Regions from separate parts of the Herbaspirillum sp. 1173 genome, predicted to be linked through region 1. Evidence: predicted binding sites of a transcription regulator. Region 1 holds the regulator's gene; each other region holds the start of a gene.

What was found. The regulator sigma-54, encoded in region 1, starts transcription at its own class of promoters, with help from an activator protein. The targets are predictions, from matches to a motif close to TGGCANGNAANCTGCTTT.
Region 2: the regulator sigma-54 is predicted to act here: its motif matches at 2,265-2,282, upstream of J2X56_RS11490 (acetyl-CoA acetyltransferase).
Region 3: the regulator sigma-54 is predicted to act here: its motif matches at 2,194-2,211, upstream of J2X56_RS20635 (ammonium transporter).
Region 4: the regulator sigma-54 is predicted to act here: its motif matches at 3,510-3,527, upstream of atzF (allophanate hydrolase).

The regions. Positions count from the first base shown of each region.
Region 1 covers NZ_JAVDSP010000010.1:109,373-114,086, forward strand. Annotated here, with positions in the region: gene lptB (LPS export ABC transporter ATP-binding protein) at 1-323, shown strand, start outside; gene J2X56_RS23610 (RNA polymerase factor sigma-54) at 455-1,945, shown strand; gene hpf (ribosome hibernation-promoting factor, HPF/YfiA family) at 2,098-2,460, shown strand; gene J2X56_RS23620 (hypothetical protein) at 2,523-2,669, opposite strand; gene grxD (Grx4 family monothiol glutaredoxin) at 2,831-3,142, shown strand; gene J2X56_RS23630 (UbiX family flavin prenyltransferase) at 3,165-3,767, shown strand; gene J2X56_RS23635 (SDR family oxidoreductase) at 3,856-4,614, opposite strand.
Region 2 covers NZ_JAVDSP010000002.1:766,661-771,374, forward strand. Annotated here, with positions in the region: gene J2X56_RS11480 (TRAP transporter large permease subunit) at 1-456, opposite strand, end outside; gene J2X56_RS11485 (TRAP transporter substrate-binding protein) at 562-1,596, opposite strand; gene J2X56_RS11490 (acetyl-CoA acetyltransferase) at 2,351-3,532, shown strand; gene J2X56_RS11495 (acyl-CoA synthetase) at 3,653-4,714, shown strand, end outside.
Region 3 covers NZ_JAVDSP010000007.1:86,022-90,735, reverse strand. Annotated here, with positions in the region: gene J2X56_RS20650 (AraC family transcriptional regulator) at 1-161, shown strand, start outside; gene J2X56_RS20645 (LysR family transcriptional regulator) at 158-1,120, opposite strand; gene J2X56_RS20640 (alpha/beta fold hydrolase) at 1,234-2,028, shown strand; gene J2X56_RS20635 (ammonium transporter) at 2,261-3,463, shown strand; gene J2X56_RS20630 (hypothetical protein) at 3,701-4,561, shown strand; gene J2X56_RS20625 (MFS transporter) at 4,648-4,714, opposite strand, start outside.
Region 4 covers NZ_JAVDSP010000003.1:346,252-350,965, forward strand. Annotated here, with positions in the region: gene tkt (transketolase) at 1-1,993, opposite strand, end outside; gene J2X56_RS13420 (16S rRNA (uracil(1498)-N(3))-methyltransferase) at 2,155-2,880, shown strand; gene J2X56_RS13425 (helix-turn-helix domain-containing protein) at 2,957-3,238, shown strand; gene atzF (allophanate hydrolase) at 3,566-4,714, shown strand, end outside.

The DNA.
Region 1 (4,714 bases):
CGCTGTCGCTCTCGGGCGGTGAACGCCGGCGCGTCGAGATCGCCCGCGCACTGGCCACCGATCCGCGCTTCGTGCTGCTGGATGAACCGTTCGCCGGTATCGACCCGATTGCCGTGATCGAGATCCAGCGCATCGTGCGCTTCCTGAAGGAACGCGGCATCGGCGTGCTGATCACCGACCACAACGTGCGCGAAACGCTGGGCATCTGTGATCGCGCCTACATCATCAACCAGGGCACGGTGCTGGCCAGCGGCAATCCGGAAGAGATCATCGCCAACGAGTCGGTGCGCCGCGTGTATCTGGGCGAGCATTTCCGCATGTAAGCGGTGCAGTCGGCTTGCCCGATACGCTTGAAGAAATACAGAGTGCACATCACGTAATACGCAACAAGCAATACGCAATACGCAACGACCGGCAGAGCAACCAGCGGGCCACGCCGCTTTCAGAAAGACAGATGAAACAGTCGCTCCAGTTACGTACCTCGCAGCACCTCGCATTGACGCCGCAACTGCAGCAGTCGATCAGACTGTTGCAACTGTCGACGCTGGAACTGCACCAGGAACTGGAACAGATCCTCTCCGATAATCCCCTGCTGGAACGCCTCGACGACGCGCTCGACAATTCGGTACGTCTGCTGGCCGATGGCGCGGTCTCCAGTTCGCCCTCCAGCGGCGTTGCCGAAACCAGTCACGAAGGCAGCGGCGAAGCGGCCCCGGCCGCCAGCGATGGCGATTCCAGCTTCGACTACCAGGACAACGCGCCGGAAGCCGGTGTCACGGGGGATGCCGACTGGAGCTTCGACGACGTCGCGCGCAGCGGCAAGTCGCCAGACGATGATGATGCCCGCCCGCAACTCGAAGCGCACGAACTGACCCTGCGCGAACACCTGCTGGAACAGATCCGCGTGACCGCACGCACCCTGCGTGATCGTGCGCTGCTGGAACTGCTCACCGATGCGCTGGACGAGAGCGGCTATCTGGAAGAGCCGCTCGAAGACATCCTCGCACGCCTGCCCGAAGAGCTGGGCATCGACATGGAAGAGCTGTCGATTTCGCTCAAGCTGCTGCAGAGCCTGGACCCGGCGGGTGTCGGTGCGCGCAGTGCCGGCGAATGCCTGGCCCTGCAGATCCGCCGCCTGCCCAAGATTCCCTTCGTGACGCGCAAGCTGGCCTTGAGGATCGTGGAGGATTACCTGCCGCTGTTTGCACAACGCGATTTCAACAAGATCAAGAAGGCACTGGATTGCGATGACGAAGACCTGCGCGAAGCGCAGGCGGTGATCCGCCAGTGCCGTCCGCATCCGGGTGCGGAATTCGCGCGTGATGCCTCGGACTATGTGGTGCCGGACGTGATTGTCAAGCAGACAAAGAACGGCTGGCAGGTCATGCTCAACCATGAGGTCATGCCCAAGCTGCGCGTCAATGCGATGTATGCCAGTGCATTGAAGCAAGCCAAGGGAGAAGGTTCGCTGTCGTCGCAGTTGCAGGAAGCCAAGTGGCTCATCAAGAACATGCGGCAACGTTTCGATACAATTTTGCGCGTCGCGCAGGCTATTGTGGAACGTCAAAGAAACTTCTTTTCACATGGGGCAGTGGCCATGCGCCCCCTTGTGCTGCGTGAAATTGCTGATACACTGGGTCTACACGAGAGCACCATCTCTCGCGTGACGACTCAGAAATACATGCTCACTCCGCATGGAATGTTTGAGTTGAAATACTTCTTCGGTAGCCATGTCGCGACTGAAACCGGAGGTGAAGCATCCTCCACCGCGATACGGGCGCTGATCAAACAGTTGATAGGAGCCGAGAACCCGCAGACCCCATTATCCGATAGCAAGATTGCGGATATGCTGGCAGAACAAGGCATGGTGGTCGCGCGACGCACAGTCGCCAAATACCGCGAAGTGTTGAAGATTCCGCCGGTCAATCTCCGCAAGTCCCTCTGAGTTTTTCCTCAGTTTTTCTGCAGTACCGTTGCTGTGTTCAGGCAAGCATCCGACTGATGCCCGCGCCATCCGACACGAAGACCGTGCCCGTGGTACAGCTGCAGCAGGATCGATTGCACGAACCTCCAGTGACTTCACGATAGGAGTCTTGTATGAATCTGACCATCAGTGGACACCACCTCGAACTGACCCCCGCCATCCGGGAATACGTGCAAAGCAAGCTCTCGCGTATCAAGCGCCATTTCGACAACGTGATCGACGTCAGCGTGATCCTGAGCGTAGATAAACTCACAGAAAAGGAAAAGCGCCAAAAAGCGGAAATCAACGTCCACATCAAGGGGAAGGATCTACATGCGGAAAGCATCGCACACGACCTCTACGCTGCCATTGACACGCTGATCGACAAGCTCGATCGCCAGGTCATCAAGCACAAGGACAAGTTGCAGGAGCATCACTCCATGGCCAAGCGCCTGCCGGACGAAACGCCGGAGGATGCGGTGGCCGGAGCGGCATAAGCCAGGACACCCTCGGCAAGCCACCTCGCAGCCGCAAGGCTGCTGAGAAAGCCAGCCGAATTTCATGAGGAAGGGGCGCGCAAGCGCCCTTTTTCATTTGCGGCCGCCGAACTGGCCAAGCCTGTGGAAAAGATATAAATCATTGCGTAAAGCAACTTTTCCACCGCCGCTGCTGACGATGATGCAAGGGACGGCTTGAATGTCTTCACGGCACCCTCATCTTCAACACAAGAATTTGCATACGATATAAATTATTTCCTCGATGCAATTTTTTGCCCGTTCAGACAGGCCACCAGCATGCAGGCGATTTCAACGCGCCCGCCGGCTTTTCCCTATAATGTCGGGCAATCCCATTTTTAAAGGCACAGCCATGAGCGACGTCCAATCCTGGATCAAAGAAACCGTGACCCAAAACCCCGTGGTGCTGTTCATGAAGGGCACTGCACAGTTCCCCCAATGCGGCTTTTCCGGCAAGGCCATCCAGCTGCTGAAGGCCAGCGGTGCCGAGAACATCGTCACCGTCAACGTGCTGGAAAGCCCGGACGTGCGCCAGGGCATCAAGGAATACTCGAACTGGCCGACCATTCCCCAGCTGTACGTGAAGGGCGAATTCGTCGGCGGCTCCGACATCATGACCGAGATGTACGAGTCCGGCGAACTGCAGACCCTGATCAAGGGCTGAGTTTTACTTGCCTGACTGACTCATGAGCAGTTCTTCCAGCCAGCCGCGCCAGCGCCTGATCGTTGCGATCACCGGTGCCACCGGTGCCATCTATGGCGTGCGGCTGCTGGAGCATCTGCGCAAGCATGGCCAGGTGGAAACGCACCTGATGGTGTCCGAAGCTGGCGTGCTCAATCTGCATCAGGAACTGGACATGCGGCGCAAGGATGTGGAAGCGCTGGCCGATGTGGTGCACAACGTGCGCGATGTCGGCGCCTGCATCGCCAGCGGCTCGTTCGCCTCCACCGGCATGGTGGTGGCGCCCTGTTCGATGAAGACCCTGGCCGCCGTAGCGCATGGACTGTCCGACAACCTCATCACCCGCGCTGCGGATGTGGTCCTGAAAGAACGCCGCCGGCTGGTGCTGATGGTGCGCGAGACTCCGTTCAATCTGGCCCATCTGCGCAACATGACATCCGTCACCGAAATGGGCGGCGTGATCTTCCCGCCCCTGCCCGGCTTCTACCAGCGCCCTGCTTCCATGGAAGAGATGGTGGACCACACGCTGGGACGCGTGCTGGACATGTTCGGGATTTCCATGCAGTTGACGCCGGAGTGGAAGGGCATGAAGGGCGGGACTGAGTGATGCGTTAACCCTTATCACGTTCGGGCAAAGAAAATTGGCCGCAGCTCATCACTGCGGCCATTTCTTCATCTGGCGAATATAAACCGGCTCACCCCCGCCCGATATACGGCATCTTGGTCGCCATCACCGTCATGAACTGCACATTGGCCTCCAGCGGCAGGCTGTCCATGTAGAGGATGGCACGGGCCACGTGTTCGGCATCCATGGTCGGCTCGACCTTGGTCGAGCCATCAGCCTGGAGCGTGCCCTTCTTCATGAGTGTAGTCATGTCGGTGGAGGCATTGCCGATATCGATCTGCCCGCAGGCGATGTCATAGGCGCGGCCATCGAGCGAGGTGGCCTTGGTCAGCCCGGTGATGGCGTGCTTGGTGGCGGTATAGGAGGCCGAGAACGGGCGCGGTGCATGCGCCGAGATCGAGCCGTTGTTGATGATGCGCCCGCCGCGCGGCGACTGATCCTTCATGATGCGGAAGGCTTCTTGCGTGCAGAGGAAAACGCCGGTCAGGTTGATGTCCACCGCCGCCTTCCACTGCTCCACGCTCAGTTCTTCCAGCGACACCGGCGGCGCAAAGATGCCGGCATTGTTGAAGAGCAGGTCCAGCCGTCCGAAACGCTCGCGGGTCCTGGCGAAGAGCTGCTTCACCGAGGCCGGATCGGTCACGTCGGCCGCCACCACCAGCGCGTTGGCACCATGTTCGCCGGCCAGCTTGACGGTCTCTTCCAGCGCATCCTGGCGGCGTCCGGCCAGGGCGACGCCATAGCCTTCGCGCAGCAGCGCGAGCGTGATCTGCCGGCCGATGCCGGAACCTGCGCCGGTCACCAGCGCGATACGTTTGGGTGCAGCCATCGTGTGTACTCCTCACTCACTGTAGGTCATGGACGATGCGCATCACGGGGCCATAAAAAAACCGCCCGTGATGCACGGGCGGTTTCACTATAGCAAACAC
Region 2 (4,714 bases), on a different contig from region 1:
CAGGGCCGCAGCGCGCAGGCCATCGGGGATTTCCAGCGCCGGTGTGGTGATCGGCATCTGCTCCACCGCATGGTCCACGGCCGGGTGGATCACCATCAGCACGAAGATGCAGACCACCAGTGCCGCCACCGTTTCGAGCCACACGCGGCCTTTCTCGGAACACTTGTTGATGATGGCGGTGAGCCGCATGTGCTCGCCACGATCCAGCGCCAGCACGGCCCCCAGCATCGACAGCCAGATGAACAGAATCGAGGCCAGTTCATCCGACCATACCAGGGGGTCATGCAGCGCATAGCGGTAGATCACGCCGGTCAGCAGCACCACGGTTTCAGCCACCACCAGGGCGGCCGCCACGGCACCGACCACGTGCATCACCATGCGATTGAATGCGACCAGCGCGCGCGCAGCCGGGTTCATGTTGACCGGGGCGCGGTAAGTCATTGCAGCTTCCATCATCAAGCTCCAGCGAAATGGATTCAGGGCGGGAGCGCTGCCCTCACGGCGAGGGCAGCACTCCGGCGCACGGGCTCATGCAGGCATGAGCCCCGGCAAACGAAGCGCTCAGGCCAGCTTGCCGGTGTACTTTTCCAGCAGGGCCCAGGGCTCGTCGCCGAACTTCTTCTTCCACTCGGCATAGAAACCGGCACTGCGCAGCTTGGCGCGGAAGGAATCGGCATCGGCATTGTTGAAGGCCAGACCCTTGCCCTTCATTTCATCGACCAGCGAATCGTTGAGCTTGCGCACGTCGGCGCGCTGGTTCATGGCGGCTTCGTTGATGATGCGGGCCATCATGTCTTGCAGGTCCTTGGGCAGGCGCTCGAAGGATTTCTTGTTGCCCAGGAACCAGAAGCCATCCCACATGTGGTTGGTGATGGAGCAGTACTTCTGCACTTCGTAGAGCTTGGCGGTGGAGATGATGGCCATGGGGTTTTCCTGGCCTTCCACGATCTTGGTCTGCAGGGCCGAATAGACTTCGGCGAAGTTGATCGAGGTCGGGGCCGCATCGAAGGCCTTGAACATCGAGGTCCACAGCGGGCTGGGCGGCACGCGCAGCTTCATGCCCTTGAGGTCGTCGGCCGCCTTGATGGGCTTGGTGCTGTTGGTGATCTGGCGATAGCCGTTGTCCCAGATCTTTTCAAAGGCGAACAGCGTGGACTTGGCTTCGATCTGCTTGCGCACGTGCGCACCCAGCTCGCCATCCATGGCCGGCCAGACCTGGCTGTAATCCTTGAAGGCAAAACCGATGCCGGAGATCTGCGCGGCCGGCACCAGCGTGCCCAGGATCAGCGGCGAGAGCGTGAAGAAATCAATGGCACCCGCACGCACCTGCGAGAGCATGTCGGTATCGGTGCCCAGCTGGTTGTTGGGATAGAGCTGCAGTTCGATGCGGCCCTTGGATTGTTCCGCGATGGCCGCGGCCATTTCCTTGGCGCGCGCATTCATCGGGTGTGTCACCGGCAGATTGTTGGCGTACTTGAAGGTGAACTCGGCCGCATGCGCGGAGGTCGATACCAGGCCGGTAGCGGCGGCAGCCGAGGCCACCGAAGCCGTCTTCAGAAAATGGCGGCGCGTGATCTTGCCAGTGGATTGTTCCATCTGCTTGTCTCCTGTCTGTCTGTTTGTAATTTTGAAAATCGCTGAATCCGGCGCTACCAGGGGTGCTGGATCGGGCGTGCAGCTCCCTGTTCCGGGTGGTCAACACTGCCTGTGCCTCGACAGAGCAAATTGGATGCCAAGCCTCCGGTCTTCCCTTGTCGGCATGGCGCTCCCCCTCTCCCTCAACGGCACTGCGCCTGTATTCTCTGCGATAAGGGCGGGCCTGTACAAGCGCGCAATCATCGCCGCCGCCATTTATTTGCGCGCAGCGTGACTGCGACACCTGTCGCAGAAGTGTCGCTGCACTGTCGCAGGCGTCGACACCTGTTCATGCTGCTCACCGGCAATAGTGCTGCCTGCTGGCTGCTGCAGCGCAATGATTTACGTTAACGTAAAGTACGTGATATCTTCATGCGGTCGGCGGGCACTGCCCTGTTCCGTTGGATTTTTCCTGCATGTCGGGAATGAGCGGGCGGCCTGCCGGACACATCAGCACGCATCAACATCAACAACAAAGCGAGACCCGGCGCGGCTTTGCGCCGGCACTCTCAGGAGACGGGCAAGATGCAGGCCGGCACCTGGCGCGATGCGCCATCACCGGCTGCGCGATGCCGAGGCAAGGGACGCGCGACACCGGCTGCATGCGGTGGCGCGAGCGGTCCTGCGCGTGGCACCGATTTTGCATATTGCCCCTGTGTGTAACGGAGCGACCCCGCTCCATTGACCCCGTGACTACGGACACAAGGACAACCCCATGACTGTTTCTGCATCCTCACCCTGCATCACCGGCTGGAACCATTCGCAGTTCGGCAAGCTCGACGGCATCGATCCGGAAGTGCTGATCGGCCAGGTCGCCAAGGCCGCCATCGAACACGCAGGACTGCAACCGGAAGACATCGATTCGGTACACTTCGGCACCTTCAATGCCGGTTTCCTGTACCAGGATTTCCCGTCCTCGCTGGTCCTGAACACGCTGCCGCAGCTGCGCTTCAAACCCGCCACGCGCCTGGAGAATGCCTGCGCCACCGGTTCGGCGGCGATCCATTCGGGCCTGCAGGCGATCAAGGCGGGCGAATCGAAACACGTGCTGGTGATCGGCTTCGAGAAGATGACCGAGCTGGCCACCGCGCAAGTGGGCGAGGTGCTGCTCAAGGCTTGCTACGCCAAGGAAGAAGCGGGCATTCCGGGTGGCTTTGCCGGCGTCTTCGGCAAGATCGCGCAGAGCTACTTCGAGCGCTTCGGCGACCAGTCCGATGCGCTGGCGATGATCGCGGCCAAGAATCACAAGAACGGCATGGTCAATCCCTATGCGCACATGCGCAAGGATTTCGGTTTCGATTTCTGCCGCACGGTCTCCGACAAGAATCCGTATGTGGCCGGTCCGCTCAAGCGCACCGACTGCTCGCTCATTTCCGATGGTGCAGCTGCCCTCGTCATCAGCGCTGCCGATGTGGCCAAGTCCATGCCGCGCGCGGTGCAGTTCCGTGCGGCGGTCCACGTCAATGATTTCCTGCCGCTGTCGCGCCGCGACCCGACCCGCTTCGAAGCGGCCGAGCTGGCCTGGAAGAAGGCGCTGGGCGCAGCCAGCCTGAGCCTCGATGATCTCTCGCTGGTGGAGACGCACGACTGCTTCACCGTGGCCGAACTGCTGGAATACGAAGCCATGGGCCTGGCCCCGCACGGCCAGGGCGCACGCGTGATTGCCGAAGGCATCACCGCCAAGGACGGCAAGCTGCCGGTCAATCCCTCGGGCGGGCTGAAGTCCAAGGGCCATCCGGTCGGTGCCACCGGTGTCTCGATGCACGTGATGGCGGCCATGCAGGCATCCCATGATGCGGGCGACATGCAGATCGCCAATGCGCGCTATGCCGGCGTGTTCAACATGGGCGGCGCGGCGGTGGCCAACTATGTGAGCATCCTGGAGCGTGTGAACTGAAAATGCGGTAGCAGCACCGGCGCGCCGTCCTGTCGTTGAAGGCCGGTGCGCCGCATGAAGTGATGTACAAAAAACAGAACAAGGCAGCACGCCAATTTCCATCAGAATTCCATCAGAAGAATCGGGACGAGTGAGACGATGTTAAGCAAAGTGATGAACCTGGGCCGCCTGCTCTCGGACGTGGCGCGCCGCTTTCCGGAGGAGCCGGGACTGATCCTGGCGCAAGGCGCAGCCGATGGCAGCGACCGCCAGATCCCTTGGCGCGAGATCAATGCCCGCGTCGATGCGCTGGCCCACGCCCTCACCCGGCGCGGCGTCAAGAAGGGCGACAAGATGCTGGTCCACTCGCGCAACAACCAGCAGATCTTCGAGAGTGCCTGGGCCGCCTTCAAGATGGGCGTGGTCTGGGTGCCGACCAATTTCCGCATCACGCCGCCCGAGGCCGCCTATCTCGGCCAGTCCAGCGGCGCCTGCGTGATGCTGTATGACCGCGGTTTCGCACCGTATGTCGATGCGGTGAAATCCGCCTCGCCCACGCTCGAACACGTGGTGGCCCTGGCCGACGCACGGCCGGGCGAACTCGATTACGAAACCCTGGTGGCCGATGGCAGCGGCGAAACCTTCCGCGAGGCCGAAGTCGATTACGACGATCCGCTGTGGTTCTTCTATACCTCCGGCACCACCGGCCATCCGAAGGCGGGCATGCTCTCGCACGGCCAGATGGCCTTCGTGGTGACCAATCATCTGGCCGACCTGATGCCGGGCCTCACGCATCAATCGCGCTCGCTGGTGGTGGCACCGCTGTCGCACGGCGCAGGCGTGCATGCGGTGGTCAATACCGCGCGCGGTGCGGCCAGCATCCTGCTCTCTTCCGAACGGCTGGTGGTCGAGGAAGCCTGGCAGCTGGTGGAAAAATACAAGGTGGACAATCTCTTCACCGTGCCCACCATCGTCAAGATCCTGGTCGAAGATGAGTCCGTGGACCGCTACGATCACAGCTCGCTGAAACACGTCATCTATGCCGGCGCACCCATGTATCGCGCCGACCAGGTCCATGCATTGAAGAAGCTGGGCAAGGTGCTGGTGCAGTATTACGGCCTGGGCGAAGTGACCGGCAATATCACCTTCCTGCCGTCCTATTTGCACTTCGAGGATGACGCCCATCCGCAGGCACGCGTGGGG
Region 3 (4,714 bases), on a different contig from region 1:
CCGAAGCCAGCGCACGCGTCGGCTACGAGAGTGCATCCCAGTTCAGCCGCGAATTCAAACGCCTGTTCGCCCTGCCGCCGACGCAAGAGGTGGCGCGAATGAAGGATGCGTATGCGCTGCCCGATCCGGAACCGTCGGCGCTGTTCGTGTCATCGCACTAGCGCCTGTTCAAACCGGGTCTGCGAGGTACATGACCGCCAGGGGGCGCAGCGTCCTGGATTTCCCACGGCGGATGATCGCCGAAGTCCTCCGCAAGATAGTCGACGAAACGGCGGACCTTGAGCGGGATTCCTCGCGCGCTCGGATAGACGGCCTGGATGGCCAGTGCAGTGGCGCGGTAATCCGGGAGCAATGCAATCAACCGTCCCTGCCTGATGTGCTCACCGAAAACGAAGGCCGGCCCGTAAGCCACACCCGCGCCCGCCAGCACGCAAGCCAGAAGCATCTGCATGTTGTTGGCTGTCACACGGCAGGGTCCGTCGAGGCGATGTGCCTGTCCCGCCGCATCGATGAATGTCCAGTCTCCGGCAGACACCGCGTCACTGAAGGCCAGACGCGGCAGGCGCGACAAGGCTTCCGGCGTGGCAGGCAGGCCATGCTGCGCGATCAGGCCGGGGGAGGCGCAGGCAATCATGCTGCAGGGTGCCAACCGGCGCGTGACCAGCGCAGGATCGTCGAGCTTTCCGATGCGGATGGCCACATCCACGCCCGCATCGATCAGATCGACATAGCGGTCGCCGAGCACGACCTCGACGTTGACCTCCGGGTGATCCGCCAGATAGCGCGCAACGACCGGGCCCAGGTGCATCGCGCCGAAAGTCACCGGCACCGCCACCCGCAGCAGGCCGCGTGCGCTACATTGCACGGCAGTCGCTTCGCGGTTCGCCTCATCGAATGCCGCGAGGATCTGGCGGCAACGCTCGAAATACGTCCGGCCCACATCGGTGAGGCTCAGGCGGCGCGTAGTGCGCTGAAACAGACGCGCCCCCAGCTCCGCCTCGATCTGGCTGACGTGCTTGCCCGCCATCGCCGGCGACAGCGCGAAGCGACGCGCGGCCCCGGCAAAACTGCCCTCCTCCACTGCGGCCACGAAGACATTGAGGCTCATCAGTTTGTCCATGCAGCTCCCTATTCGATCATCTGAGTATCGACTGTGACTAATAATCTGCCAATTATAAATTTTTCGCATGGAATCTACCATTGACTCTCCCCCCATCACAAAGGAGCAGACACATGCATATCGAAACCAACGGAACGCGCATCCATGTTGCCCTGCAGGGCAGCGGCGAACTGGCGCTGGTGTTCCTGCATTACTACGGCGGCTCGTCGCGGACCTGGGATGCGGTAGCCGCGCGACTTGCGCACCGCGGCCGCATCGTTGCCACCGACCATCGCGGCTGGGGCCGCTCTGATGCGCCGGCCGAGGGCTACCGGATTGCCGACCTGGCCGCCGATGCCGAGGGTGTCATTGCCGCGCTGGGACTGCAGCGCTATGTCCTGGTCGGCCACTCCATGGGTGGCAAGGTGGCGCAGCTGATGGCCTCGCGCCGGCCGCACGGGATCGAAGGGCTGATCCTGGTGGCACCGTCCCCGCCTTCGCCCATGCTGCTCTCCGCTGAACAGCGCGCCATGCTGGTGGGTGCCTACCAGACGCGCGAATCGGTGGAGTTCGTGATCGATCATGTGCTGACGGCACAACCGCTGACGGCGGCCCGCCGTGCACAGGTCATCGAGGATAGCTTGCAGGCTGCGCCGCAGGCCAAGCACGCCTGGCCCAACGTGGCGATGGCGGAGGACATCACCGCGGAGGTGGCCCTCATCGACGTGCCCACGCTCGTCATCTCGGGCGAGCACGACCAGGTGGACCGGATCGCGACGCTGCAGGCAGAGCTTTTGCCGCGCATTCCGCAGGCGGCACTGCACATCTTGCCCGGCGTGGGCCACTTGTCACCATTGGAAGACCCGGAGGCGGTGGCGCAGCAGATCGCAGGCTTCATTGACGCGCTGACCAAACCGAAGCGGACATAAGCAGCGATAGGTAGACAGGGCCTGGCAGCCAACGCACCAAAATGCAGCCCACCCTCGCTACCCGGCACCGATATGCACGGAGTTCGTGCATATCGGTGCCTGACATCGTACAGGCGCACCGAAAAAATCTTTTCGAATCAAGGCACTGTGAATTTTTCACCAAAATGGAACGGAAATTGCTTTAGTCGTGGCTTTCAAGCATTTTCTTGCACACTTTTTGGGAGATTTTCTGGTGGACGATCACAAAAACGGCGCAGACGCCCTCTTCATTTTGCTGGGGGCGATCATGATCCTGGCCATGCATGCCGGCTTTGCCTTTCTGGAACTGGGGACGGTGCGCAAGAAGAACCAGGTCAATGCCCTGGTGAAAATCCTGGCCGACTTCGCGGTGTCGACCATCGTCTATTTCTTCATCGGCTATTACGTGGCTTACGGCGTGAGCTTCTTTGCCGGTGCCGAAACACTGGCCGAGCGCAGCGGTTTCGAGCTGGTGAAATTCTTCTTCCTGCTGACCTTCGCGGCGGCCATCCCGGCGATCATCTCGGGCGGCATTGCCGAGCGTTCCAAATTCAATCCGCAGCTGATCGCCACGGCGGTGCTGGTGGGACTGGTCTATCCCTTCTTCGAAGGTATCGCGTGGAACCAGCACCTGGGCGTGCAAGCCTGGCTGGCGGCCACCTTCGGTGCCGAGTTCCATGACTTCGCCGGGTCCATCGTGGTCCACGCGGTGGGTGGCTGGATCGCGCTGCCTGCGGTCCTGCTGCTGGGCGCACGCCGTGGCCGCTACAGCAAGGAAGGCGCGGTGGCGGCGCATCCGCCCTCCAACATTCCTTTCCTGGCCTTGGGTGCGTGGATTCTGACGGTGGGCTGGTTCGGCTTCAACGTGATGAGCGCGCAGACCTTGGACAAGATGAATGGCCTGGTCGCCATGAATTCGCTCATGGCCATGGCCGGCGGCACGCTGGTGGCGCTGCTGATGGGCCGCAACGATCCCGGCTTCGCCTACAACGGCCCGCTGGCCGGCCTGGTGGCGGTGTGCGCCGGCTCGGACCTGATGCATCCGCTGGGTGCACTGGTTACCGGCGGCATTGCGGGGGCGATTTTCGTGTGGATGTTCACCCGCACCCAGAACAAGTGGAAGATCGACGATGTGCTGGGCGTGTGGCCGCTGCATGGCTTGTGCGGACTGTGGGGCGGTCTTGCGGCGGGTATCTTCGGCTTGCAGGCGCTGGGCGGACGCGGTGGCGTGTCGTTCATGTCGCAGCTCATCGGCAGCATCATGGGAATCGCCATTGCGGCAGCGGGCGGATGGATCGTCTACGGCTTGCTGAAGAAGGCAGTGGGGATACGGCTGGATCCGGAGCAGGAATTTGAAGGGGCCGATCTGGCCATTCACAAGATTTCTTCTACGGCGGAGAGGGAGACCAGCTGGTGAGCCTGTGATTAGCACCAATGAAATCTGGCGAGCCCATTCGAATCGATCGGACTCCTCGGAACTGAAATAAAACTGCAATCACCAAAGCGTCGACGCTTTTGAAAAGGCCACCATTCGGTGGCCTTTTCATATGGAAAATCGATTGTAGCCAGGCCCCATCTGCCCCCTCTCAAGGAGTGGTCAGTGCACCGATCCGAATGAGAATGATCAGTCAGTGATTTGAAAGCCAGAGGCCGTATGATCGCTGCAGCTGTTTTGCCATCACAGCACTATCAATGCATTGACCGCATACATCTGCGCGACGCCAATTACACAACAACAACGACTTCACGAGGACACTCGATGATAAAAACCCGTCCCATCATCGGCTATCTTGCTGCCAGCGCATCCTTGCTGTGCGCTGGCGCCAGTTACGCCCAAACTGCCGATGCGCCATCGTTGCAGGAGGGTGATGCCTGGGTCTATCAAGCCACCGAAGAACAAAACACGGCAGGCATACTCGGCTCTACCACCAGGAAATGGGACGTCGCCATTGTCCGCTCCGGCAGCAAGACCATGGTCATTTCCGCCAAGGCGGAAGACTCCAATCTGCCACCCAAGGAATTGTTGCGCAATGCCGACTGGGCCGTGGTGCAAAACATCAATGGCAAGAATACCGTTACCAATCGTCCCTATGATTTCCCGCTCAAACCGGGCAAGACCTGGAAAGTGGAATACGATACCGCCAACCCTGATGCACGCACGAAGGTGCAGCACATCACCAAAAATTACACGGTCTTGGGCTGGGTCGATATCAAAGTACCGGCTGGTACCTACCATGCAATCAAAGTGGAAATGGAAGGCGAATGGAGCAAGGAATTCAATCCGACTGCCGCCGTCGCCACTTCCACCGTCACCAGCACTCAGGCAGGTTCAGTGGCCATTTCCGCCAGCCGAAACGCCAGCACGCAACAGTCGGCCAGCGGCAGAATGTACGACGCATTCTGGTATGTTCCCGAACTCAAAACTCACGTCAAGTTGATTACCGAAAACTACCAGGCTGGCGGTGCCTTGAATAAACGCGTGACCGAAGAATTGGCAGCATCACCAATACATTGATCTGCTCGCGCAAATTTCAGGCCCCCAACTCCCTGCGCGCCATCTCCGTCCCCGCCCTCAACGCACTGAGCTTGCCGGAGATGAGTTCAATCAGATCCATCGGCGCGAGAGAACGCACGCAAACACGCACTGACCACTGCGGCTGCAGCTACC
Region 4 (4,714 bases), on a different contig from region 1:
CGAAGTGCTTGAACAGCACGCCGGCCGGGGCCGATTCGCCGAAGGTGTCGATCCCGACCACGGCGCCTTCCAGGCCCACGTACTTGTGCCAGAAGGCGGTGACGCCGGCCTCGATGGCCACGCGCGGCACGCCGCGGGTCAGCACGGAGGCCTTGTAGGCCGCATCCTGGCGGTCGAACACGTCGGTCGACGGCATCGACACCACGCGCACGGCGATGCCTTCGGCGGCCAGGGCGTCAGCGGCCTTGGTGGCCAGTTCGATTTCGGAACCGGTGGCCATCAGGATCACCTTGGCATCGGCCGCATCGCGCAGCACGTAGCCGCCACGGGCGATGTCCTTGACCTGGGCGTCGGTGCGCTCCTGGAAGGGCAGGTTCTGGCGCGAGAAGATCAGGGTGCTCGGACCATCGTGGCGCTTGATCGCTTCAGCCCAGGCCACGGCGGTTTCGGTGGTGTCGCACGGACGCCAGTTGTCCAGGTTGGCGATCAGGCGCAGGCTGGAGACGTGTTCCACCGACTGGTGAGTCGGGCCGTCTTCACCCAGGCCGATGGAGTCGTGGGTGAACACGAACAGCGCGCGGGTCTTCATCAGGGCCGCCATGCGCAGGGCATTGCGGCTGTAGTCGGAGAAGGTCAGGAAGGTCGCGCCGAAGGGCAGGTAGCCGCCATGCAGGGCGATGCCGTTCATGATGGCGCTCATGCCGAATTCACGCACACCGTAGTTGATGTGGTTGCCGCGCTGGTCGGCGCGCACGGCCACCGATTCCTTCCAGTTGGTCAGGTTCGAGCCGGTCAGGTCGGCCGAGCCGCCCAGGAATTCCGGCAGCGCCTGCGCGTAAGCCTGGATGGCGTTCTGGCTGGCCTTGCGGGTGGCGATGGTTTCCTTCTTTTCCAGCGTGGAATTGATGTAGGCGGTCACGGTCGATTCGAACGCGGCCGGCAGCTCGCCCTTCAGGCGGCGCAGCAGTTCAGCGGCTTCAGCCGGGTATTGGGCGGCGTAGCTGTCGAAGGTCTGCTTCCAGTTCGCTTCGAAGTCGGCACCGGTGGCCTTGGCATCCCAGGCGGAATAAACATCCGCCGGGATTTCGAACGGAGCGGAAGTCCAGCCCAGCGCTTCGCGCACGGCGGCGATTTCCTTGTCACCCAAGGCGGCGCCGTGGACCTTGTCGGTACCGGCCAGGTTGGGCGAGCCCTTGCCGATGACGGTACGGCAGCAGATCAGGGTCGGCTTGTCGGCCAGCTTGGCCTGGTGGATCGCGGCGCTGACGGCCTCGACGTTGTGGCCGTCCACGGCCGGGATGACGTTCCAGCCGTAGGCTTCGAAGCGCTTCGGGGTGTCGTCCTTGAACCAGCCTTCGACGTGGCCGTCGATGGAGATGCCATTGTCGTCATACAGCACGATCAGCTTGGACAGGTTCAAGACGCCTGCCAGCGAGCAGGCTTCATGCGAGATCCCTTCCATCAGACAGCCGTCGCCGACGAAGGCGTAGGTGTAATGATCGACCACGGCCAGGCCGGGCTTGTTGAATTCGGCGGCCAGCAGCTTTTCAGCCAGCGCCATGCCCACCGCATTGGTGATGCCCTGGCCCAGCGGACCGGTGGTGGTTTCCACGCCCGGGGTGATGTGCACTTCCGGGTGGCCGGCGGTCTTGGAATGCAGTTGGCGGAAGGACTTGATGTCGTCCATCGACAGGTCGTAGCCGGTCAGGTGCAGCAGTGCGTACTGCAGCATCGAGCCGTGGCCGTTGGAGAGCACGAAGCGGTCGCGGTTGGCCCAGTGCGGGTTGGACGGATTGTGGCGATAGTGCTTGGCCCACAGGGCCACTGCGATTTCGGCCATCCCCATCGGCATGCCCGGGTGTCCGGAATTGGCTTTTTGAACTGCGTCCATCGCCAGCGCGCGGATCGCGTTGGCCATCTTGTCGGTGGGGAGAGTGGAAATCATGTCGAGGTCAGAGTTTGCTGTGCTGGGGGGCGCCGCAGGCGCACAAATCGGATGTTCAAGCCAATGCGCCGGCCCGGAAGCCCGGGTAACGGCGCGGGCCCGTATTTTACCAGAGTGCGCCGGGGGGATTAAAATTCGGGACCAGCCCCTGACCGGACTGACAACTTTTTTCATGTCTTTTTGATCTTCTTCCTCCAGGACCCTGCCCCATGCCCCGCTTTTACTTCCCGCACCCCCTCGGCATCGGCTCCGCCCTGGTCCTGCCCGAGCAGATTGCCCATCACATCCAGGTGCTGCGCCTGCAACCGGGCGATACCGTGACCCTGTTCAATGGCGAAGGCGGCGAATACACCGCCAGCCTGAGCACCCTCGAAAAGAAGCGCGTCCACGCCGAAGTGAAGACTTTTTCACCCCGCGAGGCCGAACTGCCCTATGCGCTGACCCTGGCCCAGGCCCTGCCTGAAGGATCGAAGATGGACTGGATCGTCGAGAAAGCCGTGGAACTGGGCGCCACCGCCCTCCAGCCGCTGGCCGCGCAGCGCTGCGTGGTGCGGCTCTCGGGTGACCGGGCCGAGAAGAAGCAGGCGCACTGGCAAGGCATCATCCATGCTGCCGCCGAGCAATGCGGCCGCAATCGCTTGCCGCATCTGGGTGAAGTCACCGACTTCAAGCGCTGGATCGCCCAGAGCGACCTGCATCGCCGCATCCTGCTTTCCCCGCGCGGGACCGAGCCGCTGTCAGGCTGGGCGCGCCACCATCCGCCTCAGGCAGTGACCGTCATGGTCGGGCCTGAAGGCGGCTTCAGCGAGGAGGAAGAAAACCTGGCTTGCGCCCAGGGCGCGCTGATGCTGTCCATGGGCAGCCGGGTGCTGCGCACCGAGACTGCCGGGTTGGCGGCGCTGGCCGCCTTGAATGCGGTGTGGGGAGAGCTTTGAAGAAAGCTTCATACCGCTGATTTCCAGGCAGCTTGGCCGCAAAGCGTTACCGCGATTTGTTGAAGGAGTTAGGGCAATGAGCAAGCAACGATTTTCCAGCATCTGGGATGCCATCGAGGACACTCCGGAAGAAGCTGAAAACATGAAGCTGCGTTCCGTCCTCATGACGGCACTCAAGAACCACCTCACCCGCACGGAAATGAGCCAGGCCCAAGCCGCCAAGCTCTTCGGGGTGACTCAGCCGCGTGTCTCCGACCTGATGCGAGGCAAGATCAGCCTGTTCGGACTCGATGCGCTGGTGAACATGGCCACGGCCGCCGGCCTGCACATTGAAATGCGTGTGATCGAATCTGCCTGAGTATCCCGGGGCTCCTCGCTTGACGAAACGCGCGCAGCCGCCCGGGTCTCAACCTTGTTGCCACGGTGAACATACTTGGCATCGACGATCAACTTGCCTGATTCCCGTGCAGGCCGTCACCACGGACGTCCAAGTTCGGCGCACGCCTCCCCATTTTGTCTCGCTGACAAAACTCTTCATTTCCCCTCGCACAACTTGCCTTACGGCACTTCACCTCGCAAACCCGCGTGGTGAAGCCATTTCCCGTTTTTCAGCCGCGTGACGGAGGAGCTGGCACGCCTCCTGCTTAAAGATATTCAATCTTGTATTCAAGTTTGAATATCCAATATGACCACCTCCCATGCCCTGCAGCAAGCTGCCCCCGAGGCCGCCCCGACCACCATCGCCGCCACCCTGGCGGCTTATCGCGAAGGCCGCAGCACACCCGGCAAGGTGGTGGCCGAACTGCTGTCCCGCATCGAGAGCGCCGGACGCGATGAAGTCTGGATCAGCCGGGTGCCGTCCAAACAACTGAAACAACAAGCCGCAGCGCTGGACCTGATGCTGCAGATCAAGGGCGAAGCCGTGCTGGAGAGCATGCCGCTGTTCGGCATCCCCTTCGCCGTGAAGGACAACATCGACGTGGCCGAGATGTCCACCACCGGGGCTTGTCCCGAATTCGGCCGCCTGGCCAGCGAGAGCGCCACCGTGGTGCAGCGCCTGCAGGCCGCTGGCGCACTGCTGGTGGGCAAGACCAACCTGGACCAGTTCGCCACCGGCCTGGTCGGCGTGCGCTCCCCCTACGGTGCGGTACGCAATGCCATCAAGCCGGACTATGTCTCCGGCGGCTCCAGCTCGGGTTCGGCGGTGGCAGTGGCGCTGGGGCAGGTCATGTTTTCGCTGGGGACCGATACGGCAGGTTCTGGTCGCGTGCCGGCCGCCTTCAATCACCTGGTCGGCCTGAAACCAACCAAGGGCCTCATCAGCGCGCGCGGCCTGGTCCCGGCCTGCCGCACCCTGGATTGCATCTCCATCTTCGCCCACGACGTGGCCGATGCCTGGCGCGTGCTGCACAGCGCTTCCGGTTTCGATGCCGAGGATGGCTATTCGCGCCGCCCCACCATGCTGGGCGTGAAGCGGCGGGGTTATCGCATCGCCATTCCCGAGCAATGTGAATTCTTTGGCGACAGCATCGCCCAGGAAGCCTGGGAACGCAGCCTGGCGCAAATCGCCGCCCTCCCCGGCGTGAGCCTGGCGAAGATCCCCTTCGCCCCCTTCAGCGCGGCCGCGCAGCTGCTCTATCAGGGCCCGTGGGTGGCCGAGCGTCGCGCCGCGCTGGGCGACTTCTTCCTGGAGAACCCGGAAGCCATCCACCCGGTGGTGCGCCAGATCACCGCCCAGGCCGACGACTACGATGCCGTTGACAGCTTCAACGCCCAGTACCGCCTGGCCGACCTGCGCCGCCAGGCCGAAAACCTGCTCGAAGGCAGCGACCTG